4 regions of the Paenibacillus sp. JT22N7 genome follow, and region 1 is predicted to be linked to each of the others. Evidence: riboswitches for the same ligand, from Rfam matches in the RefSeq annotation. Region 1 holds a riboswitch; each other region holds the start of a gene.
The links. A riboswitch is a leader RNA that binds a small molecule or an ion and turns the genes downstream of it on or off. The one in region 1 is predicted to bind cyclic di-AMP.
Positions count from the first base shown of each region.

Region 2: linked by a shared signal. The riboswitch ahead of kdpF (K(+)-transporting ATPase subunit F) and the one ahead of AC50Y5_RS31060 (resuscitation-promoting factor) in region 1 are both predicted to bind cyclic di-AMP.
Region 3: linked by a shared signal. The riboswitch ahead of AC50Y5_RS29365 (C40 family peptidase) and the one ahead of AC50Y5_RS31060 (resuscitation-promoting factor) in region 1 are both predicted to bind cyclic di-AMP.
Region 4: linked by a shared signal. The riboswitch ahead of AC50Y5_RS00815 (hypothetical protein) and the one ahead of AC50Y5_RS31060 (resuscitation-promoting factor) in region 1 are both predicted to bind cyclic di-AMP.

Region 1 covers NZ_JBXENY010000017.1:5,542-13,526, reverse strand. The annotation lists gene rnmV (ribonuclease M5) at 1-45, opposite strand, end outside; gene AC50Y5_RS31060 (resuscitation-promoting factor) at 378-1,523, opposite strand; cyclic di-AMP (ydaO/yuaA leader) riboswitch at 1,769-1,976, opposite strand; gene AC50Y5_RS31055 (TatD family hydrolase) at 2,161-2,934, opposite strand; gene AC50Y5_RS31050 (HD domain-containing protein) at 3,051-4,346, opposite strand; gene AC50Y5_RS31045 (AbrB/MazE/SpoVT family DNA-binding domain-containing protein) at 4,627-4,881, shown strand; gene rsmI (16S rRNA (cytidine(1402)-2'-O)-methyltransferase) at 5,002-5,880, opposite strand; gene AC50Y5_RS31035 (tRNA1(Val) (adenine(37)-N6)-methyltransferase) at 5,912-6,568, opposite strand; gene AC50Y5_RS31030 (initiation-control protein YabA) at 6,690-7,130, opposite strand; gene AC50Y5_RS31025 (PSP1 domain-containing protein) at 7,225-7,985, opposite strand, start outside.
Region 2 covers NZ_JBXENY010000004.1:279,103-287,087, forward strand. The annotation lists gene AC50Y5_RS12805 (substrate-binding domain-containing protein) at 1-448, opposite strand, end outside; gene AC50Y5_RS12810 (cache domain-containing sensor histidine kinase) at 445-2,337, opposite strand; gene AC50Y5_RS12815 (response regulator) at 2,334-3,989, opposite strand; cyclic di-AMP (ydaO/yuaA leader) riboswitch at 4,564-4,764, shown strand; cyclic di-AMP (ydaO/yuaA leader) riboswitch at 4,873-5,062, shown strand; gene kdpF (K(+)-transporting ATPase subunit F) at 5,318-5,395, shown strand; gene kdpA (potassium-transporting ATPase subunit KdpA) at 5,436-7,115, shown strand; gene kdpB (potassium-transporting ATPase subunit KdpB) at 7,138-7,985, shown strand, end outside.
Region 3 covers NZ_JBXENY010000014.1:88,022-96,006, reverse strand. The annotation lists gene AC50Y5_RS29390 (aminotransferase-like domain-containing protein) at 1-802, shown strand, start outside; gene AC50Y5_RS29385 (aminotransferase class I/II-fold pyridoxal phosphate-dependent enzyme) at 857-2,065, shown strand; gene AC50Y5_RS29380 (GNAT family N-acetyltransferase) at 2,135-2,665, opposite strand; gene AC50Y5_RS29375 (FAD-binding domain-containing protein) at 2,665-3,555, opposite strand; gene AC50Y5_RS29370 (cryptochrome/DNA photolyase family protein) at 3,498-3,701, opposite strand; gene AC50Y5_RS29365 (C40 family peptidase) at 3,843-4,313, opposite strand; cyclic di-AMP (ydaO/yuaA leader) riboswitch at 4,315-4,486, opposite strand; gene AC50Y5_RS29360 (hypothetical protein) at 4,916-5,731, opposite strand; gene AC50Y5_RS29355 (M1 family metallopeptidase) at 5,747-7,792, opposite strand.
Region 4 covers NZ_JBXENY010000001.1:182,641-190,625, forward strand. The annotation lists gene AC50Y5_RS00805 (beta-mannosidase) at 1-210, shown strand, start outside; gene AC50Y5_RS00810 (beta-mannosidase) at 238-2,793, shown strand; gene AC50Y5_RS00815 (hypothetical protein) at 2,985-3,404, opposite strand; cyclic di-AMP (ydaO/yuaA leader) riboswitch at 3,409-3,574, opposite strand; gene AC50Y5_RS00820 (arsenic transporter) at 3,789-5,153, opposite strand; gene AC50Y5_RS00825 (winged helix-turn-helix transcriptional regulator) at 5,583-5,909, opposite strand; gene AC50Y5_RS00830 (GTP cyclohydrolase II) at 6,147-6,908, shown strand; gene AC50Y5_RS00835 (hypothetical protein) at 7,073-7,985, shown strand, end outside.

The sequences.
Region 1 (7,985 bases):
TACCGTATCCTCTTTGCCTTCTACTACAATCATTTCCTTGATCACATCGAACAATCCTTTCACAAAGGGAAACTTATCTTGGATATTCGTTCAAGCGTAAACGGCTGTCGCCGTCCTTTGGCGGCAAAGCTGCCGTTTCGCGGTGAAATATAAGCTGATTATAAATGTGAAACTTATCAATCTTATATTTCAGAAAAAATGGGCGATTGCTGCAACAACAACCCGCTCATTCACGTCTGTTTTATTATAACCCCAATTGGCCATTCAAGCGAATCTGACGCAAACAAAAAGAAGAGGCAAGGCCTCTTCCGCATCCTGTCATATTTAGCTTATGATTGCGATAAACTAGAGCACAATCCATAAAGAACTGCCACTAATTAGCTAAGCGATGGCTTGTTAGGACCAATCACATAAACGGTAAATCCTTTTTTCTTACCAAATTTATTAGCTTGCTTCTCACTGTCAAAATAAACATCGATCTTATTGCCCTTGATCGCACTTCCGGTATCTTCAGCACGGCGGAAACCAATGCCCTCGATATACACCCACCAACCGAGTGGAATGATATCCGGGTCAACGGCAATTGTCCGTCCTTCCGATACTTTAGCGCCAGAGGCCGTAATTCCGTAGTCCGGGTGCCCTTCGCTCTTGCCCGTTGATGCTAAGCCAGCTGAATAGGCCGTCAATGTGACGTTGCTGAGCACTTTTTTGGATGTGAGCGTTGTGCCGTCTACCGTTACATTGTTGCTGGTTGTCGCTGTCGACAGCACAGTAACTTTAGGCTCCGGCTTTTTCGTACCGACTGCAACGACCTGATTGACCGCAACCGTTTCGACTACCTTGTCTACCACTTTCTTGGAGACAAGTACGCCATCTTCAAACTGCTTCTCAATTTTGATCGTTACGACGCCTTCTTTGCCCGTCTGCACAACCTTCTCCTTGCCTACTTCCAGGTTCGGATCTTCCTTCTTCACAATGGTGAACGGTGTTGGGCTGGACGACTTGCCTAGCTTCGTATCGACGCGAATGACTGTTACGGTCATATCCGCGCTGACGCCCGAGCCAAGCGAAGGTAATACTTTATCATCATCTTCAACAGGAATATTTAATTTCTTTATCGCTGCCTGCACGGTTTTCTCTGTCGTGTACACCGTTGATGTTTTGCCATCAGCTTTTACAAGTAGCGGTACCGCATGCTTAATTTCAAAGCGGTCCCCATCCTTTACTGCCGTATTCAGAGGTACAGATACCTCGTCATGCGGGCCAATTGTAATAGCTTGTTCATCCAGTAGGCGTTGCAGGACCCATTGTTTCGTTGAAACAACGGTTTCTTGTCCATTCACTACTACGGATACGCTTTTGTCAGCCGATCCGTACAACAACACCAAAAACATGAAAGTCATAGCGATTGAGATCGTAGTACTCAAAAGAATCAAACGCAAGTTTTCACGCTTCCATCGCAATGCGAAAGACATGCTGGATGATCGTTTCCCATGGGTCTCACTTGATTGAATAATGCCCACTTCATCGGTCCTCCTTCATAGCCCCGCCGTCGAATTACGCATGATACCATTGACGCGACTATAGTATATTGGCGTGCTTCTAGCACGCTCCAGTATATTTCCTCTGCAACCTCCTAGATTTACCCTATGACGACGGTTTACCCAATATTCAAAAATAAAAAGAAAGCCCGTCGACAGAGGATCTGTTTCGTGGCTTCCCGGGAACGTCAAAATAGACTATTCAGGAATGGTGGATGCACGAGGTTGATCACTCTCTATAAACGCTTACGAGGTTAGCTGTCGGGTTCGGGCAAGAGAGCTGCCCTATCGTCGGAAGAATGCTCATGGCAATCCCCGCCAAATTCACCCCTAGAAGAAATTCAGGTGCGCGTGCAATGTGATCCGCAAATTCCTCACAGCATCGTGCATGGTTCCCCCGCTCTCCAAAGTTCGAAGATTAAGCGCAAACTGGAAATCCAATACAAAAATTTAAAGCTCTGAAATGAATCATACCTTCATCGGAGCCTAATTGTAAAGATCAGATAAAAACCGATTTAAGCGAAATTTTAGGATATTTACGGAAAAGAGAGTCTATTTCAGCATGAAAAATTAGTTTTATCGCCGTAAAGGTCACTTATTCTCGTTTTTATAGCCGTTTTTACACAATTCCGAAACATTTTTTACCGTTTTCGGTCGTTAAATTGGCGATTTCGGCCACCGATTTTCCTAATATTTCTGCTGCGGCTTCCGCAACGAGCGACACATAAGACGTCTCATTTCGTTTCCCTCGGAATGGATGAGGGGTCAAATATGGGGCATCCGTTTCGATCAAAATTCGGTCACTCGGAACCATCGCAAGCACCTCTTTTGGCACCCTTGCATTTTTGAATGTAAGCGGTCCCCCGAACGATATATAGAAGTTCATATCGAGGCATTTTTGAGCCGTTTCTGGACTGCCGGAAAAGCAATGCATAATGCCGCCAACCTCAGAAGCATTTTCCTCCTTCAGCAGCTTGACAATATCCTCATGGGCATCGCGATTATGAATAATAATTGGTTTTTTCAACTTCTTGGCTAAGCGAATTTGCTCGCGAAATACGCGATGCTGGACGTCTTTTGGGGACGTATCCCAATGGTAATCCAGTCCGATTTCGCCAATGGCTACCACTTTAGGATGAGAGCAAAGCTCTTCAATCCATCCCAGATCCTCCGGCAGCATATCGATGCTGTCAACGGGGTGCCAGCCAACTGCTGCATATATAAAATCATATTTTTCTGCCAGCGCAAGTGTTGTTGGAATCGTTTCCCGATTGAATCCAATATTAACCATTAAATCCACCCCTGCCGCACGCGCTCTTTCGATAACAGCTTCGCGGTCTTCGTCAAAATGCGGGGAGTCCAAATGGGTGTGTGTGTCGAATAAAGAAATCATAATTGAGCAAGCTCCTTCTATATTATAGTCTATGGTGAAACGGTCGAAAGCCGTCCTTTGGCGGCGCGTTTCAGTCCGAGAAATATAGAGAAAGTATGGCAAAATCATATACTTTCCTATATTTTAAATAACATTCGTACTTTATCGCTTAATTGATCAGCGGCAGCGCGCAGCTTCTCTTCCGGATAATACAAATGGGACTGGCCCTGATGAAGTCCAGTAATGGAACGAATGATGTCAGATTTCGTGGAAATTTCACTGACAGCCTCGTAGCTATCCATTAACAAAATCGGCGTCTTTTCTTCTTTTCCGCCTTTTTTCGTATCAGGCTGATACACATCATACGGTTGATCAAATGGAAAATCAATTTCCATATGGTAATCCGGGTTCAACCCGATCGCTGCAAATTGTTGTCTTACTTCATTAAAGAGGCCAATATCCGGTTTATCCAACATGATGTATTTATAGAGGCGACGCGTCAAAAAACGATCACATAGCTCCGCCAGCAGTTCATCGCCTTCGTCGCTCCATTCTATAAAGGCTGTCTGCAAATACGCCTCATCCAGCTTCAAATATTGTTTAACCCCAATTGTCCCGTCAAGCAGCCGTTTCAGCGGCTCCGGCATCCAACCAAATGTGTACCCACCCTCATAAAGCTCCTTCGCTCTGCGAAATATTTGTCTAAGGATGATTTCCGAGCTTCTCGTAACCGGATGGAAATAAATTTGCCAATACATTTGATAGCGGGACATCAAATAATGCTCTACGGCGTGCATGCCGCTTTCTTTAACAACAATCCTTCCATTAATAGGACGGAGCACACGCAGAATACGCTCCAGATCAAAGTTGCCATAATTGACCCCTGTGAAATAAGCATCCCTCAATAAATAGTCCATTCGGTCCGCATCAAGCTGACTGGAAATCAAGCCGCTAACAATTGGATTCGGATATGTCTTATTAATAACAGCAGTGACATGTTCAGGAAAGTCGTCTGCTACATTTCGTAGTATACGATTGACCTCGGTGTCCTCAAGCAAAATGCTGCAGGTCCACTGCTCGTGATGCGTATCGAATACTTGTTCCAGCGAATGGGAAAATGGCCCATGACCAACGTCATGCAGCAGTGCAGCGCAAAGCGCCAATAGCCGCTCCTCCTGCGGCCAGCCGGGAAAACCATTGCGTTCGAATTGGGAAATAATCTTTCTAGTAATTTCATACACGCCAAGAGAATGGGAGAATCGGCTATGCTCAGCGCCATGAAAAGTAAGATAAGACGTTCCGAGCTGCCGAATACGCCGTAATCTTTGAAACTCCTTCGTATTGATTAGATCCCATATCGTCTGATCCTGAACATAAATATATTTATGAACGGGGTCCTTAAAAACTTTCTCTTCCGATAGCTGTCGGTTCATTCAACAAATCAACTCCTTTTGTTCTCTGGTTCGACATAAAAAAGCAAAAAATATGTCGAAGAATGTCGCAAAACAGTTTCCAAAATGTCGAAGCTGTTGTATTCTATAGTAAGAGTAATATGACCTTACTATATAGTCAAACTCCCTTAGTAGCTGCAATTTTCTTCAATAATTTCAGTTGACTATTATGGGAAACGTTGGTATTATAGTAGACATAAAAAGAGAAACTATGTCGAAAAGTGACGAATACACTTTTTGATGAGAGGGGAAACAAATTATTATGATGAAGTCCACAGGTATTGTCCGTAAGGTTGATGAATTAGGTCGCGTTGTTATTCCAATCGAGCTTCGCCGTACGCTTGGTATCGGAGAGAAAGATGCACTAGAGATTTATGTAGACGGCGAGCGCATTATGTTGAAGAAATACGAGCCAGCTTGTATCTTCTGTGGTAACGCTGAGAACGTATCTTACTTCAAAGGAAAAATTGTTTGTCACATTTGCCTATCAGAAATGCCTTCACCTGTGACAAAATAAAAAAAATAGGTTATAATAACCTTATTCAACTAGTTAATTCTAACCTTTTAATACTCCTTATTGCCTTCCTGTGCTAGAACCCGGCCAGGAAGGTCTTTTTTTTCTCTATTTTTTGTTTTTCTAGCGGTTTACTTCATTATAAACATCACGCTTTGATAGACCACGATCTGTAGCTGCCTTTTTTATCGCGTCCTTCCGTCCAAGCTCTGCTTCGTAATGCTGTACATGCTCTTCCATGCTCAGCTCCGCCCACCAAGCGGCAGCAAGCTCCCCCGTATTCTCATCTGAGCTGCTTCCTTCTATTATAAGGCAATACTCTCCCAATGGCGGATTTTCCTCAATCCAAGTGATACATTCCGTTACTGTACCACGCGCCATTTCTTCAAAACGCTTCGTCAGTTCCCGCACCATCGCGATACGACGGTCTCCGAGATGCTCCAGTATGGCATCCAGCGTCTTCCGCAAGCGATGTGGCGACTCATACAGCATCAAGGTGCCTTCCTGTGCTTGAAGCTGAAGCAGCCATTTCGCAAGTGACTTTTTGTCTCGCGGCGGAAATCCGGCGAACATAAAACGCTCCGTTGGCAAGCCTGATACAATTAAAGCCGACAATGCCGCATTCGCACCAGGTATCGGAACGACAAAAATACCCTGCTCCACCGCTTCGGCAACCAAATCTGCACCGGGATCGGATACAGCAGGCAGCCCTGCATCGCTTACAAGGGCAATCGATTGCCCCTCTTGCAGCAATCGAATAAGCTCGCTGCCACTCGCTTGTTTATTATGTTCGTGATAGCTCACAAGCCGTGTCGCAATTTCAAAATGGGAAAGAAGCTTACGTGTTTGTCTCGTATCCTCGGCAGCTATAAGATCCACTTCTTTCAACGTACGAATCGCGCGAAAGGTCATATCCTCTAAGTTGCCAATTGGCGTTCCGACTAAATATAACGTCCCGGCACCGTGTTGCTGCGGCCCGCTAAAGCTTTTTTGCACAAACATTGTTGAGCCCTCCTTCTAGCATTCCACTAGGCTAAGTATCATATACCATAATTGGCGGCAGCAGCCTCAGCTCCGGTCTGCCATCACGCATAGCCTCAATAAGCACCATATTGGCTTCGCCATTTTTATTCGGATGAATGAACTGTACCCGCTTTGGCTCCAGCTTGTACTTGCGCATCGTCTCAATTATTTCTACAAAGCGTGATGGCCGATGCACCATGGCTACTTTCCCAGCTGGTCGCACCAGCCTTGAGCAAGCTTCGACAATATCCTGCAAGGTTCCGTGTACCTCATGCCTGGCGATCGCATAATGCTCATTTTCATTAGAGTCTCCTGCTTCAGCCGACATATAAGGCGGGTTGACGGTTACCGCATCATACGTTCCATAAATCGCTTTATTCGCTGCAAAATTTCGCAAATCGGCTTCCACGATATTAATTTGCTGCTCCAGCCCATTCAGCTTTACACTCCGCCTTGCCATATCCGCAAGTCTTGGCTGAATCTCCACTGCATCAATTTGTGCTTTCGTCCGCCCTGTCAATAGCAGCGGTATTACGCCATTCCCTGTGCAAAGGTCAATGACCTTTCCTTTTTTCGGAATGCTTGCGAAGTTGGAAAGCAGCACCGCATCCGTCGAAAAGCTGAACACTTCCCTGCTCTGAATAATTCGCAGTCCGGTATCCATCATTAAATCGTCCAAACGTTCATTGATTTCCAGCTTGATCTGCTCGTCCACGACTTTCCCACTGCTCCCTTGACATAAAGATACCGTCCTCTTAGCAAGGACGGCATAGTGTTGACCGATTGCATTATTTATTTAAGAAGGATAAGCAGAAGAGACAATCGCCTTCTGTCCGCAAATGCCCATAATAGACATTGCAAATATGGAAGCCTTCATGGTAAAGTCTCGCCAAATTATCATGCCCTTCTCCTACTGAATATGCAGCTGCATCTTCGGCGGAAGTGAACAAATCGGCTGTTTCTGTCTGCTGCTCTACCTTTGTGCTTGTCCCCATCGTCTTGCCCGCATTTGATTTTGAAGCCCCTGCTGTCTTAACTGGCAAAGGTTCCTCCGCTTGTTGCGGTATCCGCTTCAAAATTTTGCGCAGCTGATGGTTTTCCATGCTTAACCGCTTATTCTCTTCAAGCAGTTCCTTCACCCGCAGCTTCAGATCCCCAACTTGACGATGAAACTCGCCCATTTGGGTATCAAGCTGATCCATTTGAACAAAAATCTCTTTTTTCTCCAAGTTCCCACCCCAGAGCTTCAAGCATCGTCTTGCACCTTAGCTGTAAGCATTGCGCTTGGTCGTTTGGACATGCTATGAATTGTTCTTAATACTGTCATTTCAAAATGACATCGTCTAACGGAAGTTCCTTCGGTTTCCCCGAAACTTCAAACAAGTGTACGTACACGGTCTTGGAACCAACATTGATTCCCGTTACCTTGCCTTCACCAAGTGAAGTGATAACGATCTTGCCAATCGCTGGAAGCTCTTCTCTTGAGCTTTCATAATTGTCATGCTCGTATTTCAAGCAGCACATCAAACGGCCGCATAAACCAGAAATCTTAGTCGGATTGAGCGACAAATTCTGGTCCTTCGCCATCTTGATCGATACCGGCTCAAAATCGCCCAGCCACGAAGAGCAGCATAATATCCGTCCACATGGTCCGATGCCGCCAAGCATCTTCGCCTCGTCACGAACCCCGATTTGCCGAAGCTCAATCCGAGTACGGAACACGCTTGCCAAGTCTTTCACAAGCTCGCGAAAATCTACCCGACCTTCAGCTGTAAAATAAAAAATGATCTTGTTGCGGTCGAACGTGAATTCGACGTCAACCAGCTTCATCTTCAGCTGATGGTCTTTTATTTTGTCTGAACAGGTTGAGAATGCAGCTTGAGCAGCAGAACGATTCTCTTCTACAACCTTCGCATCCACGTCGCTGGCAATTCGTATAACGCGCTTTAACGGAAGGACAACATCCGATTCACCGACTTGCTTCTGTCCAACCACTACTTTGCCATACTCGATCCCCCTGGCCGTCTCAACAATGACATGCTGGTCCTTGTCAACGGGATGCAGGGCTGGATCAAAGTAATAAA
Region 2 (7,985 bases), on a different contig from region 1:
CCGCCTGATGATGATTAATCGTGATGCTCGAGCTGATGCCCGCTTCCTCCGTCTCCGTGTCAATCGCAATGAGCGGAATCCGTGCTGCCTTGCTAGCCTCGACAATGCCGGTCGTAACCGCTTCGTCTCCGGAGGCAAATACGACCGCATCAGGATGATGCACCAGCGCAAGCTTTGCCGTCTCCAAAAGCTGCTCCGGGCTGCCCTGCTTATCCGGTCCGGAAATATGCAGCGTCACATTAAACTCCTTCGATGCGGCTTCGGCGCCCATGACGACGGAGTTCCAGTAGTCGCCGTCCAGCCGCTTGAGCAGCAGGCTGATGTCGATATTTTCACGCTGAATGGCATTGTCCTCTGCCGTATGCGTCGTGCAGGAGCCCAGCAGCAGCGCACCCATAGCCACCATGCACAGCATAGTGATCCGTCCCAACCTGCGTTTTACGCTCATCCTTCCTCACTCCTCTCGTCGGCTTCAGCACCGGCTGGCTTGAACGGGAAACGTATCGTCACGGTCGTTCCCTCCTCCAGCTCGCTCTCAAACTGCAAGCCATACGGCTCGCCGTAAAACAGCCGAATCCGCTCATGCACATTGCGCACGCCTACGCCGGAGCCCGCGCCGGAAGCCGCACTGGATGCAGAACTCGATGCAAAATTGGCGGAGGTTGACCTTTTAGAAGCCTCTGGAGCAGCCCCTCCAATGAAGCCGTCACGATCAGCCTTACGGTCTCCAGCATATCCAGACGGCTTGGCGGTACTACCGCTGGTCTCTCCCGTGAGCAGCGCCGCCAGCTGCTCGCCGCTCATCCCGAGCCCATTATCGCTCACCTGCAAGTACACTTGCCCAGCCTCGATCCATGCCCGAACGGTAATCAACCCTTTATCGACAGACGGCTCAATGCCGTGCATAATGGCATTTTCCAGCAGCGGCTGCAAAATCAGCTTGAGCGACAAGCTGGGCAGCGCGGCCTCTTCGACGTCAAACACATAATCGAATTTATTTTTGAAACGGATATTTTGAATGATGAGATAGTTCCGCGCATGCTCCAGCTCGCTCGCCAGCGGAATCATCGGCTTGCCTTTGCTAAGGCTGATGCGGAACAGCTTCGACAAGGAGGTAATCGTCGTCACCACCTCCTCGTTGCGGTTCATGCCGACCATGCGCACGACCGTATTGAGCGTGTTGTATAAAAAATGCGGATTAATTTGCGATTGCAGCGCCTCAAACTCATATTTGCGCTTCGCCTCCTGCTCCACAACAATTTGCTGCATCAGCTCGCGGATTCGCGCTACCATCAAATTGAAGCGTCTGGACAGCTGCTCTACTTCCAGCGGCCCGCGAATGGTCGTCATCGTATGGAAATCGCCGCGCTCGACATTTTTCATCGACTTCTCCAGCTGCCGGATCGGACGGGCAATAATGCGCGAAATAAGCCACGACAGCGCAATGACGAATACAAGCAAAAGCAGCAGCAGATTCAGCAAATAATCGTTCAGCTCGCGCTTTGTCGTAATAATCTCATCGGTAAAGGACACTCCGACCACCTTCCAGCCGATGTTGCCGATCGTTTGCACCGTAATCATTTTATCCTCGTCTCCGGATTCGTCATGAAAGCTGCCGAACGTATATTTCAGCGCCTGCTCGACGTTTTCGCTTTTCAGCCCGGCGTAGATGAGCTGCTGCTGCGGATGGTACACCATATTGCCCGCACTTTCGTCCACAATGTAGACGTAGCCCTTCTTCCCGAGCACAACCCGCGAGGACAGCTGATTGATTTTGTTAAAATTGACGTCCAGCAGCAGCACGCCATGCTCCGTTTTCCCGCCCCTTACTACGGTAATGCCTTTGCTCAGCGAGACAACCCATTTGTACTGCATTTTGTACATGTTCTGCACATGCGGCAGCGAGTAGCTGAGATGGTTCGGCGTTTGAAGCGCGCTCTGGAACCAGCGCTGATTGTAAAGACTCAAATTTTCCTTGAGCGCAACGCCGGGAATGCTCATCATCACCTCGCCGTCATGCCCGATGACGGCCAGCGACACAATTTCTCCCCGAATGCCGATGATCGTATTCAGCTGGCTGCGCAGCTCTTCTTCGTTCACATCGCCGCTGCGGCTGATTGTATCGTGGAGAACGCCGTAAATTTCCGACATGCCCTGGATATAATCCTCCAAATTGTAGCTGACCTGATCGACGACCTGCTGGGTATTGCGCAGCGCATTCGTCTCTGCCGTCTGCGAAAACTTGTTGAACAGCAGCACGCTGACCATTATAATCGCCGCAGCCGCAAATACCGACAGCGCCACTGAAATGAGAAACTGGATGCTGCGCTTCCTCATGGCGCATCCGTATTCATCGCCTGATTGCGATAATCCTTGGCAGAGACGCCGACATTTTTCTTAAAGCACAGTGAAAAATAATTCGGGTCCGAGAAGCCGACCTTCTCGGCAATTTCGAACGTCTTCAGCTCCGTCGCCCGCAGCAGCTCCTTCGCCGCCTCCATCCGCAGCTGAAGCAAATAACCGCCGAAGGTAAGCTTCACCTCCTTCTTGAACAGGCTGCTGAAATATCCCGCGCTAATATGCAAATGGCTGCACAGCCGGGCAATCGACAGCTCACTGTCATGGAAGTTTGCTTTCGTGTAACGCACCGCTTCCTCGACCAGCTGCTTGTAGGAGCTTTGCCTGCGGCTGGCGATATGATGGCGAATTTTCTCGCAGAGCGACATGTACCAGCTTCTCGTCTCCGCCAGCCCGCTAAGCTGCTGCAGCTCCGCATAAATTTGCAGCTCGTATCCCACAATATCGTACAGGTTCAGCCCTGCCTCCCTCACCAGCTTCATGACCGCCGTCATCATCTCCAGCATGTAAAGCTGGTATTCCCGGTAAGCGGCATGGACGCCTTCAATCTCGTCAAAAAGCGCAGCCAGCAGCTGCTCCAGCTCCTCATGCGTGCCTACGCGCAGGCAGCGAATGAGCGCCTGCTCCTTGAGCTCGTCAAATTGCAGCTCCTCCACATAGCGCGTCTCTACATCGTCAATGCAGATGATCCGGTTGCTGCCCACCAAATTATGATAATCGAGCGCCTGCTGCGCCTCCTCATAGCCCTGCTTTAGCTGCGCGACATCCGCCAGCGTTGAGCTGACCCCAATCGTCACGGGAAAACGCAAGTATTTCTGAATATTTTGCAGCATTTCAGCAAGCCCGCCCAGCGTCCGCTCCATCAGCTCTTGCGCGCTTCCTCCCCGTCCAACTGCGAGCAGCGCCACCCGATCCTGATGCAGAAAAACTTTGCCCAGCCCGAGTCTGCCCCACACCTCTTCCGCCACATTGCGCAGGGCAAACAGCTTGAGGTCGAGATCGCTGGAGGCCGCAAGCGAGCTTTCCGCTGCGCGGAGCGGCAATCCGGGAAGCGCTTCCAATACATGCGTGTGCAGCACGGACACAATGTACGCCTCTCCCGCTAAATCCAGCTCATATTTCTCTAGCTTCTCCTCAATATGCCGCAGCGGAAGCTTGCGGGTGAGCAGCGACGACAGGAACAGCTCCTTTACGACCGGCAGGCTCGTACGGTAATGCTCCTGCAAAAGCTGCATATTTTCCCGCTTCTCGCGCTCATCGTTCAGCCGCTCCTTCACCTTGTCCATCACCTCAAGCAGCTGCTGCGCGGAAAATGGCTTTAAAATATACTCATCCACCTGCAAGCCGATCGCCTGCTTCGCATATTCAAATTCATCATAGCCGGAAAAAATAACGATGCGCGTCAGCGGATACGTCTTCCTCGTCCATTCCGCCAGCTCCAAGCCGTTCATATACGGCATGCTAATATCCGTCGCTACGATGTCCGGTTCCAGACGCTCAATCAGCTCCATCGCTTCCCTGCCGTTCGCCGCCGTATCTACAATTTCAAAGCCATGGCGCTCCCATGCAATTTCGTGCAGCAGCCCGCTGCGCGTCTCTTCTTCATCATCTACCAGCAGCACTTTATACATCGTTCATCCCCCCGCTATTTAAATACGCGGCCGAGCAGCCGCAAACACCTGATTCTGTCAGCATGCTATTTATCATATTCGTTTCCTTGTTTTCTGGAAAGAGGGGGTGCTTTGAGTAAACAAGCGTAAACGGCTGAAGCCGTCCTTTGGCGGCAAAGCTACCGTTTCGCGATGAAATATAGAGAAAGGAAGAAAAAAATCATATGCTTTCCTATATTTTAAAGAAATCGCGAGATAAATCGACCTTGCTAAAGATAAATCTCGTTGTAAGCGTTTAAAATCAAACTAATCCGCTGCATTCGCTCTCTTTTGCGGCGTAAGCTTCCTTTACAGCAATCGCGGCGGGGGAGTATGATTCATAGCATGCATGAACCTTTTTTTGAAATATAAGAATTTATAAGTTTTGCACTTATAAATAGGCTTATATTTCTCGGACTGAAACGCGCTGCGCCGCCAAAGGAAGGCGATAGCCGTTTCACCTTGAAATATAGGAAAGTATAGGTTTTCGTTATCCTTTCTCTATATTTCTAAGGGCAAAGCTCTTCGCTCGTCCCAGAAGGACGACGAAGTCGTTTTTGCTTGATCGCTGAGTCTTCGCCCAATAGGCGAAGAGCGGGGGAACCAAACGCACTGCAGCCATCCGATGTGAGAGTCGGAAGCTGGCAGCGCAGGGGTGAATCGTTTGCAGGAGTGTCATGAAACTTCAGGCAAATGTAGGGCGACTCTCACCGCCCGAATCCGACAGCTAACCTCGTAAGCGCAGGTGTAGAGAGGAATGGTGAACGATTGTGACCTTGTAAATCAGGCCACAGAGCGTCATACGCCTCTGTGGTTTTTTGTTGTCTTTTTTTCGAAAATAACACTCGCAACATCGGCAGGCATTTTGTTTCAAACGCTGAGTTCTGCACTGCCGCAGAAACGGGGGAACCATCGACGGCTCTCTGTCGTTGTCCAATGGACAATTGCAGGGAACGTCACGGGGTGAATCGCAAGGGCACGATAAGTGCCAAGCGTAGGGCGTCTCTCGCGCCCGAATCCGACAGCTAACCTCGCAAGCGTCAACGGGAGAGGCCACACTTACACTTATCGCAGGCGAATCAGGGGCGTATGATGCCCGGATGAAGGAAGCTGCGGGTGAAGAGTCCTCTTTGCCCAAGGCTTCTTTTTTGCTGCCTTTTTTTCCAAAATGACTAGGGATAAAACGAAATAAGGAGCGCTGCAGCTATGCTGGATATCGGAATGGCTTTGACCTTAATCGCAGCTTTCGGGCTGATTGCCGGATTTATACGCTGGTGCGATCGGTCCATTAGCGAAACGGAGGAACGGGGATGATTCTCATATTGCTCGTTACAGGAGCTTTGCTGGTGTATCTCGTCTACGCCTTGCTCCATCCGGAAAAATTTTAGCAAATAACGTTTCATCATTTATAGCAAGGGAGGAACAGCTGTGGACGTCTTGCAAATGGCGGTAGTCGTCGGCATGATCATGCTGATCGCAAAGCCGCTTGGGCATTATTTATATTCCGTGTTTTCAAACGTTCCAAACCGTACTGACAAGCTGTTTGGACGAATCGAAGCGCTCATATATGCAGTAATCGGGCTCAAAAATCGCCAAGGCATGAGCTGGAAAAGATATGCGCTCAGCTTTATTACACTCAATTTCGTGCTCGTAGCTGTCAGCTATGTACTGCTGAGGGTGCAAAGCGGTCTGCCGCTTAACCCGAATGGAATCGGCGGCATGGAGCCGACACTCGTCCTAAATACGGTCATCAGCTTTATGACCAATACGAATCTCCAGCATTACAGCGGCGAATCAGGGCTGACGTATTTTGCGCAAATGGCCGTCATTACGATGATGATGTTTACGTCCGCCGCTACCGGCTTTTCCGTTGCTGTCGCCTTCGTGCGCGGCATTACGAGCAAAGGCGGAACGCTCGGCAACTTTTTCGAGGATTTCGTCAAAGCACATACGCGGATTTTCTTCCCGCTCGCTATTATCATTACGCTGCTGCTTGTGGCGCTGCAAGTGCCGCAAACGCTTAGCCCTACCTTGACCGTTACGACACTCGAGGGCGCGGTTCAGCATATCGCCATCGGGCCAGTCGCCTCGCTGGAGTCGATTAAGCATCTTGGCACGAATGGCGGCGGTTTTTTCGGAGTCAACTCCGCCCATCCGTTCGAAAATCCCAACCCGCTGACGAATGTCATTGAGATTTTGTCCATGTGGGCACTGCCTGCCGCGCTGCCCTTCATGTATGGCCGGTTTGCGAAAAGCAGCAAGCAGGGCTGGGTTATTTTTTCGGCGATGATGGCGCTGTTTCTGATCTTTCTTACGATTTCCTATACGGCTGAAAAAAGCGGCAACCCGCTGATCGCCACACTCGGCATCGACGCTTCGCAAGGCAGCATGGAGGGCAAGGAGGTTCGCTTCGGCATCGCCCAGTCCGCGCTGTTCACGACGGTGACGACGGCGGCCACGACCGGCTCGGTCAATTCGATGCACGATACGCTCACTCCGCTTGGCGGGCTCGTTCCCCTTGCCCAAATGATGCTGAACGTCGTCTTCGGCGGCAAAGGCGTCGGGCTCGTCAATATGCTGATGTATGCGATGCTGACGGTGTTCATCTGCGGGCTGATGGTCGGACGGACACCAGAATTTCTCGGACGAAAAATAGAGCCGCGCGAAATGAAGCTCATTGCCATTGCCATTCTCGTGCATCCGTTTATTATTCTCGCGCCAACGGCAGCGGCTTTTCTAACCGACCTGGGGCAAGGCGCTATATCCAATTCGGGCTTTCATGGCATTACGCAGGTGCTTTATGAATATACGTCCTCGGCCGCCAACAACGGCTCCGGGTTTGAGGGGCTGGCCGACAATACGCCGTTCTGGAATATAACGACCGGGCTTGTGATGTTTTTCGGCCGATATATGTCGATGATTGCGCTGCTTGCTGTTGCCGGATCACTCAGCCGCAAGCAGTGGGTGCCGGAGACGATTGGCACGTTCCGAACGGACAATTCGCTGTTTGCGGTTATGCTAATGGGCGTCGTTATTTTGATCGGCGCGCTCACGTTTCTGCCCGTCATTGTCACAGGGCCAATTGCCGAGTTTTTAACGATCCGTTAAAGGGAAATGAGGGGTAAGCGTTATGAATGACCAACGTGCTAAAAAACTGTTCACCGGACCGCTCGTGACTGAGGCGCTAAAGATGAGCCTCCTCAAGCTGAATCCGGTCCATATGATGAAAAATCCGGTCATGTTCGTTGTCGAGATTGGAACGCTGATCGTTCTGCTCATGACCCTATTTCCAGGGTACTTCGACTCGCAGGATCGCATCGGCTTCAACTTGACTGTTTTTATTATTTTGCTCTTTACGGTGCTGTTCGCGAACTTTGCCGAAGCGTTAGCCGAAGGCCGCGGGAAAGCACAGGCTGGCTCGCTGAAAAAAACGAAGCAGGAAATTATGGCGAATAAGCTGCTGGGCGACAGCATTCAAATCGTCCCTTCTACGGAGCTGCGCAAAGGGGATATCGTTATCGTCTCGCAAGGGGAAATGATTCCCGGCGACGGCGAGGTCATTGAAGGCCTCGCTTCCGTCGATGAATCGGCTATTACCGGCGAATCGGCACCCGTCATCAAGGAGGCGGGCGGCGACTTCAACTCCGTGACGGGCGGAACGCGGGTCATCAGCGACCGCATCAAAATGCGAATCACGAGCGAGCCCGGTGAAACGTTCATCGACCGGATGATCGCGCTCGTCGAAGGCGCGAAGCGGCAGAAAACGCCGAATGAAATTGCCCTGAACACGCTGCTGATAAGCCTGACGATTATTTTCCTCATCGTCGTCGTCACGCTTGGCCCGATTGTCGCTTATGTGGACGTCAATTTGGAAATTCCCGTGCTCATCGCGCTGCTCGTCTGCCTCATTCCGACGACAATCGGCGGCCTGCTGTCCGCCATCGGCATCGCCGGCATGGACCGGGTCACCCAGTTCAA
Region 3 (7,985 bases), on a different contig from region 1:
GATAAAAAATCTCAAGCTGCATGGCTTTGACATTAAGGGCGTTACGATGGAGCCGGATGGCATCCATTTGGGGGAGCTTGAACGGGCTTTGGAGGAGCGCCCCTACGATTGTGCCTATTTTGTCCCCTCCTATCACAATCCGACAGGCATCGTGATGTCGATGGAGAAACGGCTGGCGCTCATGCAGCTCATGAGCCGTTATGAAATTCCCGTCATTGAAGACGGATTTAATGAGGAGCTGCGTTATTCCGGAGCGCATGTGCCGCCGCTCATCGCATCGGCGGGCAGCGGCAACAGCGTCATTTATATTGGAAGCTTCTCGAAGGTGCTGTTCCCCGGCCTGCGGGTGGGGTGGGTGCTGGCAGACCGAGAGCTGATTGATTATTTGGAAAGCATGAAGCGGGCCCGCAACATTCATACCTCGACGCTTGACCAATCGCTGCTCTATCAATATTTGCATAATGGCAATCTGCATAAGTATTTGAAGCGGGCGCGGGCGGAATACAAGCGTAAATACGAGCTGACGCTGCAAGCCTGCAAAGCCTATGTTCCCTATGAGACGCTGTCGGGGGATGGCGGGCTGCATCTGTTCGTGACCTTTCGGGAAGCATGCAAGGTGCGGGAGCTTCTGGAGGCGTGCTCACAGCAAGGCGTTATTTTTACTTTAGGCCATCATTTTTTTACGGATGGACGGGGCAACAATACGCTGCGACTAGGGTTTTCCCGCGTGGCGGATGAGGATATTGTGCATGGTATTCGAATTATCGGCGATACGGCAAAACAGCTGTGGGGCCTTTCATAAGGAATAGAGCGACAACTATACATTTGATTATTTTGAAAAGGGGATGCAGGCATTATGGTGCAGTATAACGTTTCACCGCTTGTAAAGAGCTTGCCCGCTTCGGGCATTCGCAAGTTTTTCGATATGGCCGGGCAGGATGAAAATATGATTTCGCTGGGCGTGGGCGAGCCGGATTTTGCAACACCGGAGCGCGTGCGCGCCGCGTGCATACGAGCGTTGGAAAGCGGTCAGACGATGTACACGCCGAATGCCGGACTCATGGAGCTGCGCGAGGAAATCGCCCGTTATTTGGCGAGCAGCTTTGAATTAAATTATGAGCCGAAGGATGAGATTCTCGTGACGGTGGGCAGCAGCGAGGCGATTGATCTGGCGATGAGAACCTTGATTTGTCCGGGCGACGAGGTGCTGATCCCGGTTCCAAGCTATATCGCATATTCGCCCATTGTAGCGCTGCAGGGCGGCAGTATTGTAAACGTTGAGACGCATGAGCAGGAGCAATTCAAACTAACGGCACAATCGCTGCGGGAAAAAATCACTCCGCGCTCCAAGGTGCTGCTGATCAACTATCCGAACAATCCAACGGGTGCGGTCATGTCCTATGAGGACTGGCGCCCCATTGCTGAGCTGGTGAAAGAGCATAATCTAATCGTCGTATCCGATGAGGTATACGCGGAGCTGACTTATGAAAGCCAGCATGTGAGCATCGCATCGCTGCCTGGCATGCAGGAGCGGACGATCGTCATAAATGGCTTCTCGAAAGCTTTTGCCATGACAGGCTGGCGTATTGGTTATGCCAGCGGCCCTGTGGAAATTATTTCGCAAATGCTGAAAATTCATCAATACACAGCAATGTGCGCGCCTATTATGGGACAGATTGCTGCTCTGGAATCGCTGCGCAGCGGATTGGCAGACAAGGATCTAATGAAGGAGGCTTACAAGCAGCGCAGGGCGATGTTCGTGGGCGGCTTGCAGCAGCTTGGGCTTTCCTGCCATATGCCGGAAGGGGCGTTTTATGCTTTTCCATCCATCGCCCATACGGGACTAAGCTCGGAGCAGTTCGCCTTCAAGCTCATGAAGGAAGCGGGCGTGGCCGTCGTGCCAGGCCATGTTTTTGGCCCGGGCGGTGAAGGGCGCATCCGCTGTTCCTATTCGGTATCATCAGCAAAGCTGTCGGAGGCTTTGGAGCGAATGGGCTGTTACATGAGCCAGACGAGGCAGGCTGAACCGTTGCAATTGCAGCAGTTGGAGCGGGTCGGCGGTTGATGGGAGCGGAGAGGGTAAGGAAAGGGCTAGAAAAGGAAGCGGAAAGGAAGTGGAGGGGTAAGAGAGACGCTAGGCTTCTTCCCCTCCTCCGTAAACCATGCAATGAAATTCCGCCGCGCCTTGCGGGGTCGGGCGGATATACGTGTCGGTAATGCGGAAGCCTGCCTTCTCGTATACACGAATAGCACGTGCATTCCAGGTCAGCACCTCCAAATCCAGCTCGCTATTAGGAGCGCGGCGGCAAGCCTCCTCTACCAGCAGCGCCACAAAGGCGGTGCCTGAGCCCCTGCTGCAAAGCTGTGGGTGCAGACCCAATCCAAGCCGCAGCACTTCATCCCCCAGCGGGAAAAACTGTGCAAAACCAGCGAGCTCCCCGCGATCGTCTAAAATAGCAGCATATTGCCTCTGGCGCAGCTCGGGATCACCGAACTCCATTTCGGCTTGCTCCATAACCTCCCATGCGGGCCATTGATAGATGCCGTAAGGCGGCTCATACCGCCAATCGCACAACTGCCGGGCATGGGATTCATCCATAGCGGCAATCTTCCAGCCAAATGGCGGCTGGGCGCCAGCAGGAGCAGCATTTGCTTTTGTCATCATTATACAATCTCCTTATAAATCTCAATCGCGCGGGCGCGTGAAGCTTTCAAATCAACGATGGCATGCGGCTGCGGTAGGTGGATTTGCTTATCAGGCAGATGGGCAAGCTCCGGCAGCCAGCGTCTAATGTAAGTGCCGCTCGGATCATGTGTTGCGGACTGCGTGGCCGGATTCATAATGCGAAAATATGGCGCGGCGTCGTAGCCGAGCGACGAGCTCCAAAGCCAGCCGCCTCGGTTCAGTGTATGATCATAATCGGCCAGCTGGCGGCGGAAATACTGCTCGCCCAGCGTAAATGGGCATAACAGATTTTTCGTCAAAAACATGGCGGTAACCATCCGCAGCCGATTCGGCATTTCCCCCGTTTCATTTAGCTGCTTCATAGCGGCGTCAATAACAGGAATGCCCGTTTTTCCTTCGCTCCATGCCTCGAAATGCTGATCGCTTAGCGCAGATAAATCAAGCTTCTGCTCATATCGGTAGAAGTCCTCATTGTATTTTCCTTGATATAGAAAAAAATCCCGCCATGCCAGCTGTCTAATCCACGCCTCGGCTCCAAACTGCTGCTGCGCCGCTTCGTAGGCTTGCCGTGCTGACAGCGCTCCCGTATTCAAATAACGCGCCAAATGGCTCGTATGGTCGTCCGCAAACTGGTCGCGGCCGCCTTCATAGCCAGACAGGCGTTGATTTAGAAATTGCTCCAACACCTCGGCTGCATGGCTCGCGTGGGATTGGCCGCGCCCGGCTGAGTCATCTATCTGCCGAAAGGCTGCCGCAGCCAGATGCTCCCGCGGAAGACTGAAGCGCTCTGCCATGCTGGCATCTATATTTTTCAGCGTATTAAGCTGCTGCAGTGTTGTCTCGCCCGCAGGGGAATAGTGGCTCTGCATAAAGGATGCCATATGCGGTAAAACGGCGTAAATACCTTGTAAGGCTCACTGCGCCGAGAAAACGTATGGAGCTCCTCCAAATCGGCCAGCGGCGCATCGTCGAGCGTCATCCAGCGGCGTCCCGCTGCGCGTACAACCTGCTGCATAGCGTGGTCGCGTGCCCTTGCATAAGGCGTTGCCAGAAAACAGCAAAGCCGCAAGCTATTTGTCCGAAGACAAACAACTGCGGCTTTGCTGATTGAGACAGCAGCTTTTCGTTATGTAAGCGAAAAAAGCGTGGCCTGGCTCTATTGCTCGCTTGCGTACTTGTCGTAAGCGTCTTGGCTCATAACGCGTGTAGCTGATACGTAACGATCAGCATAATAAGACTCGCTAAGTTTGCTAATAATAACGCCTCTGCTCGAGGAAGCATGTGCAAACTTTCCATCGCCTACGTAAATACCAACGTGGGAGATGCCTTTGCCGCTCGTGTTGAAGAATACGAGATCGCCAGCGATCAGGTCACTCTTCTTCACTTCACTGCCATCGTTCGATTGGGCTTGGGAAGTACGGGAAAGATCGATGCCCATTTTGTCGAAAACATACTTCGTAAAACCGGAGCAGTCGAAGCCTTTCGTAGTCGTTCCGCCGCTTTGGTACGGTGTGCCGATCAGATCAGCGATAACACCATCCATCTTCGAACTCGCGAACACGCTGCCTGCTTGGAAAGCAAGCATTAATACAAGACCAACGAGTAGTGCAGTAACCTTCTTCAAAATTTGAAACTCCTTCCGGTGCCGACGAGGTTAGCTGTGGGGTTCGGTTGTGAAGGTTCCCTATGATTTCCAAGACACTTGAATCAAGCCGTCCAAGCATCGAAATCAATTCACCCAAAGTGGTTCCCCCGTATTTCTATACCTTTGCGGTATAAAAAATTAGGCTGGTTTAATTTTGCTCTGCGCTAATAATTCGTTTTTTTCATGTGATTTCCTTCTATATGAATGAATTTCTAATAATTCTCATGTAACCTTTTGGCTCAATTTTGCGTTAAAACAAGTTTCTTGCCTAATAAATGTTCGATCTATCGCCGTTCTTGGGCAAAAAAACATTTTGTCAGTTTATATGAGAAATAGGCAGCTAATATGCTATGAATCGTGTGAATAGGCAAGAATTATAGCGTAAAATGAAGATTTAGAGAGTTTGAGCTAGGTCGCCATATAGGCTGGGAAGTAAATGGAGGCTTTACCTGCAGGTGCAGGATAACGGCAAAAAACCGATTTCGGCCTTTTGGCCGCAATCGGTTTTTTTATGAGAAGGGCTTTAGAAAAATGAGAATACTAAATGAGAATTAGGTGGGGTTGCCCTCATTTTTCTAAGGGTCTCAGCTCTGCTTTGATTGCAGGCAATCGTATTGGGCAGCGAGCGTCCATACTTTTAACAAGGTGCGCGGCAGATGATAGGCTTGATGCATGATGAGTGCCAGCATGCCTGCCCAAGCATAGGAAAGCCCAGACACAGCGAGCGAAGCGGCAACAGCCAGCAGCCACATCAGCAGAGAGAGGCCGGCATAAGGGAAAAGATTTCGGAGCGCATGGCTGAGCCAGCGCAAGGAGCCCGTGCCGGAGGCGGCGCCGAACTGCATAGCGAGCAGCAGCAGGTGAACGAGGAAGCTCCATAGCAGCCAGCCGCCAAAGCCCGGCAGCGTGCCTTGCAGCAGCTCGCCCAGCGAATGGCCCTCCATAAGCAGCTTGAAGGCGCGAGGCAGCAGGAACCAGCCGGGTGCGAAAATAAGCAGCGTGCGCAGCCAATAGAGCAGCGTCACGGGCTTCCAAGCTTTGCGAATGCCTTGAAGAAACTGTGTTTCACCTGTTTCGCCCATATGATGCAGCGAGTAGAGCAGCCCCGCATTGAACAGCGGCGTCAGCAGCATGCGGGCAGCGAACAAGCCGCCCAGAAGCCACAAATAAGGATTGATCAAATCCGTCTTCGTCAATTGAAACTGGGCCTCGCTGAAGAACAGCGACACGGCCGAGTCAGACGGATGCTGGAGCGGAAAGCGCCGCAGCAGCGGCAGTACAGTCATATCAACAAAACGGTAAAGGAAAAGTCCCCATAATAGCTGGTAAAGGAATAACAGAATGACGATATAGAAATGGCGGATAGCGAGCCGCCAGCCTTGCTTCATATGCTGCTTCATTTTTCAACCTCCTCTCTACCAGCCTACGGATCCGAGCAAGCCTTCGATGAGCTTCGTCAGGCCGAGGCTCCATCGAATGCGCGACTGCTCGGGCACTTCTGCGCGCATAAAATTGTTAATATGCTTGTTGTCCAGCACATTGCTGTTTTTCGGGTCAACCGCCACCCAGGCAAGCGGAGCAGCATGCACAACCTTGTACTGGATATGCGACTCGGCGGCATCCCATGTTTTCGAAATCTTTTCGCCGTCGGTAAAGGAGAATACGAGCGGGATTGGCCCATTTTGCCCGCCATTGCGCTTAATCAGCACGGTAGACTCGTACTCCGTTTGGCCATCCTGCTCCACTTCATTCACTCGAATAGCCTCTACTGAAAAATCCGCCATCAGGCTGCCGTATACATACTGGTGGAAGTAGTCCTGCCATTTTTCCTTCGTAATCTGCTCAACGACACGCTGGAAATCAGACGTGGTGGGATGCTTGAATTTGTATTTTTGAAAATATGTGCGCATAATTTTTGACATCGTCTTTGCTCCGACCTGCTTCTCAATGCCGACCAGCACAAGCTTGGCGCGCATGTATACATTTTCCGCGTACTCATCGCTGTTGTGATAAGCCCATGAAGGCTGCTTCAGCGGGGCAGGGGCCGTAATATAGCTGGCTTCCATAGCCAAGTTAGGCTCAACGCCATAGGCGTTCTCCATCACCTTATCCTCCGCATAAGAAGTAAAGCCTTCGTCGAGCCACGCTTCTTCGAACTCGTTCGATGCAACCATCCCGTACCAATACTGATGGCCAATTTCATGTACAACGGTGCGCTCGAGGCTGTAGCCAGGGTTATCGGATTCAGCAGCTAAAGCGGTTACGAGCGTTGGATACTCCATGCCGCCTGCACCATTCGCACCCTTCGGAGGGACGATAATGGACAGCGTCGAATACGGATAATCGCCGTACCACTCCGCGTATTTGGACAGTGCTGATTTTGCTGCATGCATATAGCGGTCTTTCAGCCCTTCGTGGGCAGGGTCCAAATAAAGCTTAATGCGAACACCCGGAATACCCGTTCCTGACAATGTGTCCTCCGCATATATGAAGTCCGGCGAGGCTGACCAAGCAAAGTCATGCACGTCTTCGGCATAGAACTGATAGGTGCTTGTGCCATTTTGCGTCACAGCTTCCCTGGTCTGAATGCCGGTAGCAGCGACCGCAAAGTTTTCTGGCACTGTAATCTGGGCGCTGTACAAGCCAAAATCGCTGTAAAACTCCGAATCGCCATGATACTGGTGGACGTTCCAGCCTTCATTCGTTCGGCCGCGTGTGCCAGCCAGTTCATAAACAGCAAGCTTCGGAAACCACTGGCCCGCCATAACAAAGCTCCCGGAATAGCCCATGCGAGCGAACACCTCGGGCAGCTTGACCTCATAGGTCATGGAGAGTGTTACTGATTTGCCCGGTGCGACTGGAACCGGAAGATTGAGCTTCGTCAGCGTAAAGTCGTCCGTATTTCCGTCATCGGGCTGAACATAATGCAGACGGGGAAGCAAGCTCTCGCCCTCCAGCGTTTGCAAGGTAAGCAGCTTCATATAACCTTGGCTGTCGACCGTGGCCTTATCACCCCGCAGCTGACCGCCAGACTCGCGCATGAACGTCGACTTTTCGGACTGAAAGGCATTGGGATACAGATGAAAATACAGCTCGGACACCGTTTTTTTGCCTGGGTTCGTCCAAGTTACGGTCTGGGAGCCATCTAAATATCGGATATCCTCCCGAAGCGCCACTTGCATGTTGTATTGGACGACTCTTTTGCTAAGCGTCTGTACCGTTTCGATCTGGGCAGGGTCGGGCTGTGCTGGCGGTGCCGGGGCAGGCGGCTTGGCCGTTTGCGGAGCAGCTTGCTCTACTGCTGCTGTCGTGAGATCGGCAATGCCAATCGGGTCTGTGGCGCCAGAGGCGTACGTATACTGGGATAGCCAAGCGTTGCCGAAGCCATGATGCAGCGACAGTCCGAGCAGGACGGCCGAGAGCATAATGAGCGCGATTCGTTTGAAAGGTCCTGGAGTCATTGAACGTTTCCCTCCCGTTGACAAGCATCTACAGCATGTATATGTCGGCTTGTACCGGAATAGTCTTGTGGATTTTTGCAGCGGCGCTGATGAAGGCGTGTAAAGCGGCAGCCGCTTGCGGATTCGGCAGGAAATTGTGCCGTGTGCGCTTGTGTTATTGCGAAAAAACGTTCAAAATGGAAAGGAGAGATTG
Region 4 (7,985 bases), on a different contig from region 1:
GTTACAGTAGCCGCTTCGGGCGGAGCAGCGCGACTTGTGAAACTCGATGTGAAGCAGGGCAACGTTCGCTTCAGCGATAATTATTTTGACCTGCTGCCGGGTGAAGCGGTCACGGTCGCCATGCAGCAGGCAGACGGACAGCCGCTGCAATACGAGACTCTGGAAGTGTCAGCTCTCAACGCTGACAAGGCTGAATTACATTTTATTTAAACTTATATAACGATAGTGGAGGACACGATGAACGAAGCGAACAGCGTTTTATCCGATTGGAGCTTTAGAGCTTGTGGCGAGAAGGAGTGGCTGCCCGCGATTGTGCCGGGAAACGTGCACATGGATCTTCTGCGGCAGGAGAAAGTAGCCCCCCCTTTTTACGGTACGAATGAGCATGGGCTGCAGTGGATCGATAAGCAGGATTGGGAGTACGAGACCACGTTCGGGGTAACGCCGGAAATGCTGGCACAATCGCATCTGGAGTTGGTATTCACTGGACTTGATACGTATGCTGATGTGTACGTCAACGGCAAGCATATGCTGTCGGCAGATAATATGTTCCGCATCTGGAAAATGAATGTGAAGCCGGTTTTGCAGCCGGAAGGCAATGTGATTACAGTCAAGTTTCGTTCGCCTGTTAACGAGGATTTGCCGAAGCTTGAGAAGCTGGGCTATCCGCTTCCGGCGGCGAATGACCAGTCAGAGCTTGGTGGACTTGGCGACAAGAAAATCAGTGTTTTTGCCCGCAAAGCTCCGTATCATTATGGCTGGGACTGGGGCCCGCGATTTGTGACGAGCGGCATATGGAAGGAAGTGAGGCTCGTTGCCTGGTCAGAGGTGCGACTGACAGATCTGTATATCGAGCAGCAGGAAATCACCGCAGCCCATGCGAGCCTAAGGATTGCAGCAGAAGTGGAATGCGAGCAAGCTTGGCAAGGGGTGCTGCGGGTAAATGCCGACGGCAGGGTCTGGGAGCAGCAGGTTCAGCTGGCGGCGGGCTTGCAGACGGTGGAGCTGGCGGCATCTATTGCGCAGCCGCGGCTTTGGTGGTGCCGAGGCCTCGGCAAGCCGGAGCTGTATCATTTTGAAGCGCAGCTTATGCAAACAAAGGATGGGGTCGAGCAGCCCGTAAGCAGCCGCAGTGTAACGACGGGTTTGCGGGCAGTGAGGCTGGTAACCGATCAGGACGAGCAGGGACATGCCTTTTATATCGAGCTGAATGGGGTTCCGGTGTTCGCGAAAGGAGCCAATCATATTCCGAATGACAGCTTCCTGCCTGACGTGACCTATGAGCGTTACCGTCATGAAATTGCGAGTGCTGCGTTATCCAATATGAATATGCTCCGGGTGTGGGGCGGCGGCATTTATGAGGCGGATGCCTTCTATGAGCTGTGCGATGAGTACGGATTGCTCGTTTGGCAGGACTTCATGTTCGCTTGCAGCATGTATCCCGGAGATGAGGCTTTTCTGGAAAATGTGCGTCTGGAGGCGGAGGAAAACGTTCGGCGTCTGCGCAATCACCCATGTATCGCCATATGGTGCGGCAACAATGAAATCGATACGGCCTGGTCGCATTATGATGAAAATATGGGCTGGGGCTGGAAGCGCGACTATACGCCTGAGCAGCGCGAGCAGCTGTGGGCTGATTATGAGGCGATTTTCCACCGGATATTGCCGCAGGCGGTCGCGGGGCTTGGCAATGGTATTGCGTATTGGCCTTCTTCACCGATGCGGGGGCTGACGGGAGACGGTGAGCAGCATGCTTTCAACTTGTCGAAGAGCGGCGATATTCACTATTGGGGCGTCTGGCATAACGTAGAGCCTTTTGAAAAATACAACGTCCACGTCGGCCGATTCATGAGCGAATACGGCTTCCAATCGTTTCCTGAGCTGCAAACGGTGCAGCAGTATGCGGAAGAAGCGGACATGGCCATTGAATCGGAGGTAATGCTGGCGCATCAGAAAAACGCGCGCGGCAACCAGTTGATCAAGGAATATATGGATATGTATTTGCGCCAGCCGAAGGATTTCCCGGCATTTCTTTATTTGAGCCAGGTTTTGCAGGCGGAAGCGATGAAGACAGCGATTGAAGCCCATCGGCGGAAAAAGCCATTTTGCATGGGGTCCCTGTATTGGCAAATGAACGATTGCTGGCCTGTCGCCTCATGGGCGGGAATGGACTATTACGGGCGCTGGAAGGCGCTGCAATATTATGCGGCACGCAGCTTCCGCGACATCATGCTGTCGTTTGACTGCGCGAGCAGCGGCCGCGTCGATTGTTATGTATTGTCAGATCAAAATGAACCTTTCATCGGCGAGCTTGCGCTTGAGCTGCGTTCATTCACGGGCGAGGTGCTGAAGCAGTTTGCCGTTCCGGTATCGCTTCAGCCAAACAACGGCCATATCGCCTGCTCCTTAGAGCTGGAAGCGCTGCTTTCCGAAGGCATTCAGCCAGGTGAAGTCGTTCTTGTGGCGAAGCTAAAGCAGGGTGGACTGCTCGTGGAGGAAAAGGAGCATTATTTCAGGCCGATGAATGAGCTTGAGCTTGCGGCTCCGGCCATAAAGATCAGCGAGGTTCAAGGCAGCGGCGGCACCGCTTATGTGCTGGAGACGGATACGCTGGCCAAGCAGGTTCGACTTTCTGCGTCGATCGAAGGTGTTTTCAGCGACAACTATTTCGATCTGCTGCCGAACGAACCGCGTACGATTACGTTTTACGCGCGAAATCCGCAAGGAGATCAGGCTTTCAGCGCTGCGTCGCCGGGCGAGCTGAATGTCCATTCGATGACCGATTTTATTTAAAATATAGGAAAGTATATGATTTTCCCATCCTTTCTCTATATTTCTCGGACTGAAACGCGCCGCGCCGCCAGAGGACGGCGAAAGCCGTTTCACTTTGAAAGGACAAGCAGCCGATAGAAAAAAAGGAACCTTTCCTGCCAGCTGAAACATGGCGGGGAAGGTTCCTTTGCATTATGGTGACCCAAAATAGGCTAAAAAATTGAAAGGTAGAATAAGGAGCGGCTAAGTAAAATAGGTTCCTCAGAAGCGTTGTCGTCCGGTTCAATGTCTGCGGTCCAGCTTTTGAGATGATGAATCGCATGATCGAATAGGTTGTACACACTGTGATGATCGGCTTGCTCGCTCCGAAGCGATCGTCCTGTAATAGACAAGGTGCCGATAAAGCTGCTCAGCGCGCTGCACCACAGGCCCCAATCGTTAGGGCGCTCCATCTCGTCGACAAATGTTTCGCCAAAGCCAATGCCTTTGTCCGTCGTTACCCGCAAGCAGGCACGGTTTCCGGCGGCGTCTACATTGAGTGCTGGAATGACAAACAGCTCAATGCGTTTGACCGTAAGCTTCATTGCGTGCTTCGCCTTAGGCGGAGCGTCCGGCGCATGAAGGACAATCATATTCATCTCTCCTCACGTTCGCTTACGGAGTTAGCTGTCGGATTCGGGCCAGTGAGCTGCCCTACCAGTGCGCGATGCACCGGATTCACCCCTTGCGATTCAAGCTTTCGCTTCAACCACGTTGTTGGTTCCCCCGCTTTTTCAATTGAAAAATTAAGCGATTTAATATTAGAGTGCTAGAATTCGGCTAGGGATATATATTAAACCGTTATTCCTCAATTGTAAACCTTTTAGTAGTAAATAAAATAAATAGTACTGCTGCCTTATAGGCAAACGGGCGCTGCCGTCATTTGGTGGCAGCGCCCGTTTGCCATAGAAATAGCTGCGGATTTATCAGAAAACACCTATTTGTAGACTGACCGCTCATGTATACGTTGTTGTGAGCTAGTGCATTGGGAAAATCCAGCCAACCCATAGAGCAAGAAGAGTGAGGGTAAACAGCAGCACAGGCGGAATGATGACAAGCGTTACTTTGACATAATCCATCCAACTGATTTTTACTTTGGATTTCTGCACAAGATTCATCCAAATGAGTGAGGCTAGCGTGCCTATCGGTAAAATGAGTGAGCCAATATCGCTCCCAATGACGCTGGCGAGGTAGGCGATTTTGAGGGTAAGCGGGTCGAGGTTCATTTCAGTAAGCGTGATCGTGCCGATCATGAGTGCGGGATGATTGTTGACGAGTGTAGACATGGCGGAGACGAGCCCTCCGATTAAAATGCTTGCATTCATCAGGCTGCCAGTAACGAGCGGCTCGAACACCTGAACGAGTCCTTGCGTCAGGCCAATGTTGTGCAGGCCATAAATAATGATATACATGGCGAAGGCGAATATGAGTATATGCCAGGGGATTTTACGCAAAATGTCGTTCGGTGGCATTTTCAGGTAAATCCAGCGCCAACAAAGGAGCAGCAAGGAGCCGAAAACAGCGACCCACTCAACGGGGATGTGCAAATAGGATGCAGCAAATAAGCTGAGCCGAACGGAGAAGACGAAAAGCAGAATCGATTTCATAAAGCGGCTGCTGTATTTGGGCTGTGCAGGCTTGCTTCCGGCAGGAGTGAGTAAAGGATGGTAGCCAGAGTGAATAGGGACGATTGAAATCGTATGGGGTACTTCCCGGGGAAGCTGATGGTAAAAGTAGAGGAACAGCAGCAAGGTGAGCAGCAGCAGACCTAGTGTAGCGGGGATAAACATCATGACGGTATGCATGTACAAATCCATGCCGACGATTTTCAGCGCAATCAGATTTACAATATTGCTGACTCCGATGGGAGCGCTGGAGGCGGTAGCGATTAATGCTCCTGAGAGTAGGTATGGAATTTTTTGGTGGTTTTTCAGTCCCATGTGATGCAGCATAATGAGCAAAATCGGGGTTGTGATAAGAATGCTGCCGTCATTGTTGAAAAATAGCGTCATCAGAAAACACATCAGGTTTACATACCAGAACAACCTGAGTCCTGAGCCTCGTGCTCGAATAGCAAGCCCTTCGGCTGCCCAGATGAAAAAGCCGAAGCTTTCTAGCACGATAGCCATGACGATCGTTGCCATAATAGTGATGGCAGCTCCGCTTACAGTGGCGCTAATATGCGCTAGGTCCGACAACGAGACGACTCCGCTCAATAGGACGAGAATGGCGCCAAACGTAGCAGGAATGGCTTCATTCAGCCCTCTGGGTCGCCACAAAATGAGCAAAATAGTGAAAAGGAAAGCAAACAGGGACACGATAATGGAAGGTAGCGAGATCAAATGTTAATCACCTCGAATTCTTGATTAAATTCATAGTGAAGCAGCAAAGGGTTATTCATTTGCGGCAGCGGCAGTATGCTGAGCGGTTTCTATGCTAATGCTGTCATAGCGATTATCTGTTGCCGTAGAGGATAGTGTTAGAATAGTAGGCTGTTTAATCGGTGGAGGAGGCTTAAGAATGAAATAGAGGGACAGGCCTGATGAGCAAATAATGAAGACAGTAAGCAATCGGGTTTCCTCCTTTCTAGTGATAACGCATATGAGGACAATTATCATGGGGAGATACGAATAATATATTTATATGTGGCCTACTGATAGAGGGTACTAGACGTTAATAGTAGATTGCTATAATTCCGCGAAGCGTCCCCCACTCCGAAAACACAAAACAACCCCGGCCCGATGGAGGGCCGAGGCTGCTTCGTTAACCTTTTACTTGGATATGGACATAGGCGCTACCCAATTGGATGACCATTGCTGCAATTCGCGAATGACCGGCTCCAGTGCGTGTCCCTTTTCAGTGAGCGAATATTCAATGCGAACTGGAATGTCTGGAAAGACGGCGCGGCTTACAATGCCCTCAACTTCAAGATCCTTAAGCCGCTCAGACAGCAGTCTGCCGCTAATGGGAAGGGCGCCTTGAATGCAGCTGAAGCGCTGCGGCCCGGACAGCAACTGATAAATGATCAAGCCGGTCCATCGTTTGCTTATAATGTCCATCCCTTTGTGCAGGCGCGGACAAAGCCCGGATTTCTCCATGTAGATCACCTCATTATAACTTGCTATTAAGTATAGCTTTAATAGTATTTATATACAAGCAAACTTTTTGAACGCTCATAACTTGACGTAATGGAATTTCGAATATATAATTAGTTACTAATGGTAAGCGAAAATTTGTTCCCCTATGATTGTTAATAAGGCAAGGTGCATGTATAGCAGATGAAGCTTAGCCTTTCAACCTATTATATCAAAAACAGATGAAGAAGGTGCACACTAATGATTAAACCATCCATTCGTTCTATTATAAATGACAAAATAAAAACAATTGAAGGCGATTCATACGATATCCACGTTGTCGGACCGATTCAGCTCCCGGTTGAGCTTGATGGCGAGACGAAGATTTTCCAGTGGTACAGCTGGCTGAAGCGTGAGAAAAATAGCGCGCAGGACGAAGCAGATCTATACAGCGAGCTGGCAAATGGGCATTATGCGGAGCTTCAGCAATCCAGCGTGCTCGTCTATGGCGATTTTGCCGAAGGCGAAGATGCGCTGATTCGCATGCACAGCATTTGCCATACGGGCGATATTTTTGGCAGCCAACGCTGTGATTGCGGCTTTCAGCTTAAGCAGTCGATGCGAATGATTACCGAGCATGGAACGGGTGCCTTATTTTATTTGGCCAATCATGAAGGCCGTGGCATTGGCTTGTTCAGCAAGGCAATGGCTTACCTGCTTCAAGAAGAAGGACTGGATACGGTTGATGCGAACTTGGAGCTGGGCTTTGCCGAGGACGCTCGCGATTACAGCGAATCCATTGCAGTCTTGAAGCTGCTTCGCTCGCAGCCCGTATCGATTATTACGAACAACCCGCGCAAAGTGGAGGCGCTTCGTGATGCTGGCATGCACATTGCCCGCCGTGTTCCGCTTTGGGGCCAAACCTCGGTCTACAATGAGAAGTATTTGACAACAAAGGTTGTGAAGTCAGGGCATTATTCGGCCGAAGCCCAGCATGAGGATAATCAGGTCAAAGCGCTGTAAGATCAGGAGATATTTTGAAGATAAGTTAAGGATACGGATGTGTTTTAAAAAAAGTTTGCGCGGAGGCCTGCTTCCGCGCTTTTTTGCCGTAACTTCCGCTCTGTTCATGCGTCTATTGGATATTGACGATAATGTGGCATATACTATTAGGGTGAGAGGGCCAGGTGAACATGACGATTGAGGTGAATAACGACGTGCGTAGTCGTAACTATAGATGGAATATTTTGGTTCTTATTTTTGCGTTATTCATTGCAGGCTGCAGCGGCAACAATAAAAATACAGAGGAACGACGGGATTCCCATGCTGGGGCTCAGGTTTCGCCAGTTGTTCAAGGTGTCCCCCAAGAGAAAGACAATTTGCTGGAGCAATACCGCCAGACGGTGCAAAATGCGAAGGAGCCGTTCGAAATAGTCTCATTCCTGAACGAAAATATGTCGAAAGCGGGACAGGAGCGGGCGGATACGATGATACGCGAGCTGAATGCGTATTATAACAATGATCTAGAACGAACGCAGGACGCTTTTTTTGAAAATAATGTGCAGGAGGTGCTGCTCCAGCAGCAATGGCCGATTACGGCTTCCAACGCCGCCGAAATTCAGGATGCCGCTGTGAAGCAGCTTGTTATTACGAAGCTGATGGGCGGCTACAAGCTGATTATGGTAGAGGGCACCATTTATCCGATCATTGATTTTGAATTGCAAAAGGTTTACAAAAATTACGTATCACAGCAGATGAACGATTATATTTTTTTGCGGGCGGTAGAATCCAATGAGGTATCAGCGAAGGATGCCGGACTGATCATAACGTGGGACAAGCTGGCTAATCGCGCCGTTTTGTCGGAAAACTATATTAAGACGTACCCAAACTCAGCAGAGCGCCCGGAAATCGAGCAGCTTTATTTAAACAGCTACTTATCGATGTATATTTATGGCCTCAATAATACGCCCATATTCGATATGGAAACGTATCGGCTGCTCAGCGAGGTCAAGGCGAGCTATCAAAAGCTGGTGAAGGAGCACCCGGAAACGGTAACAGCTCAAATTGTGTCTCAGTTTTTGGATGTGCTGGCGACGACGG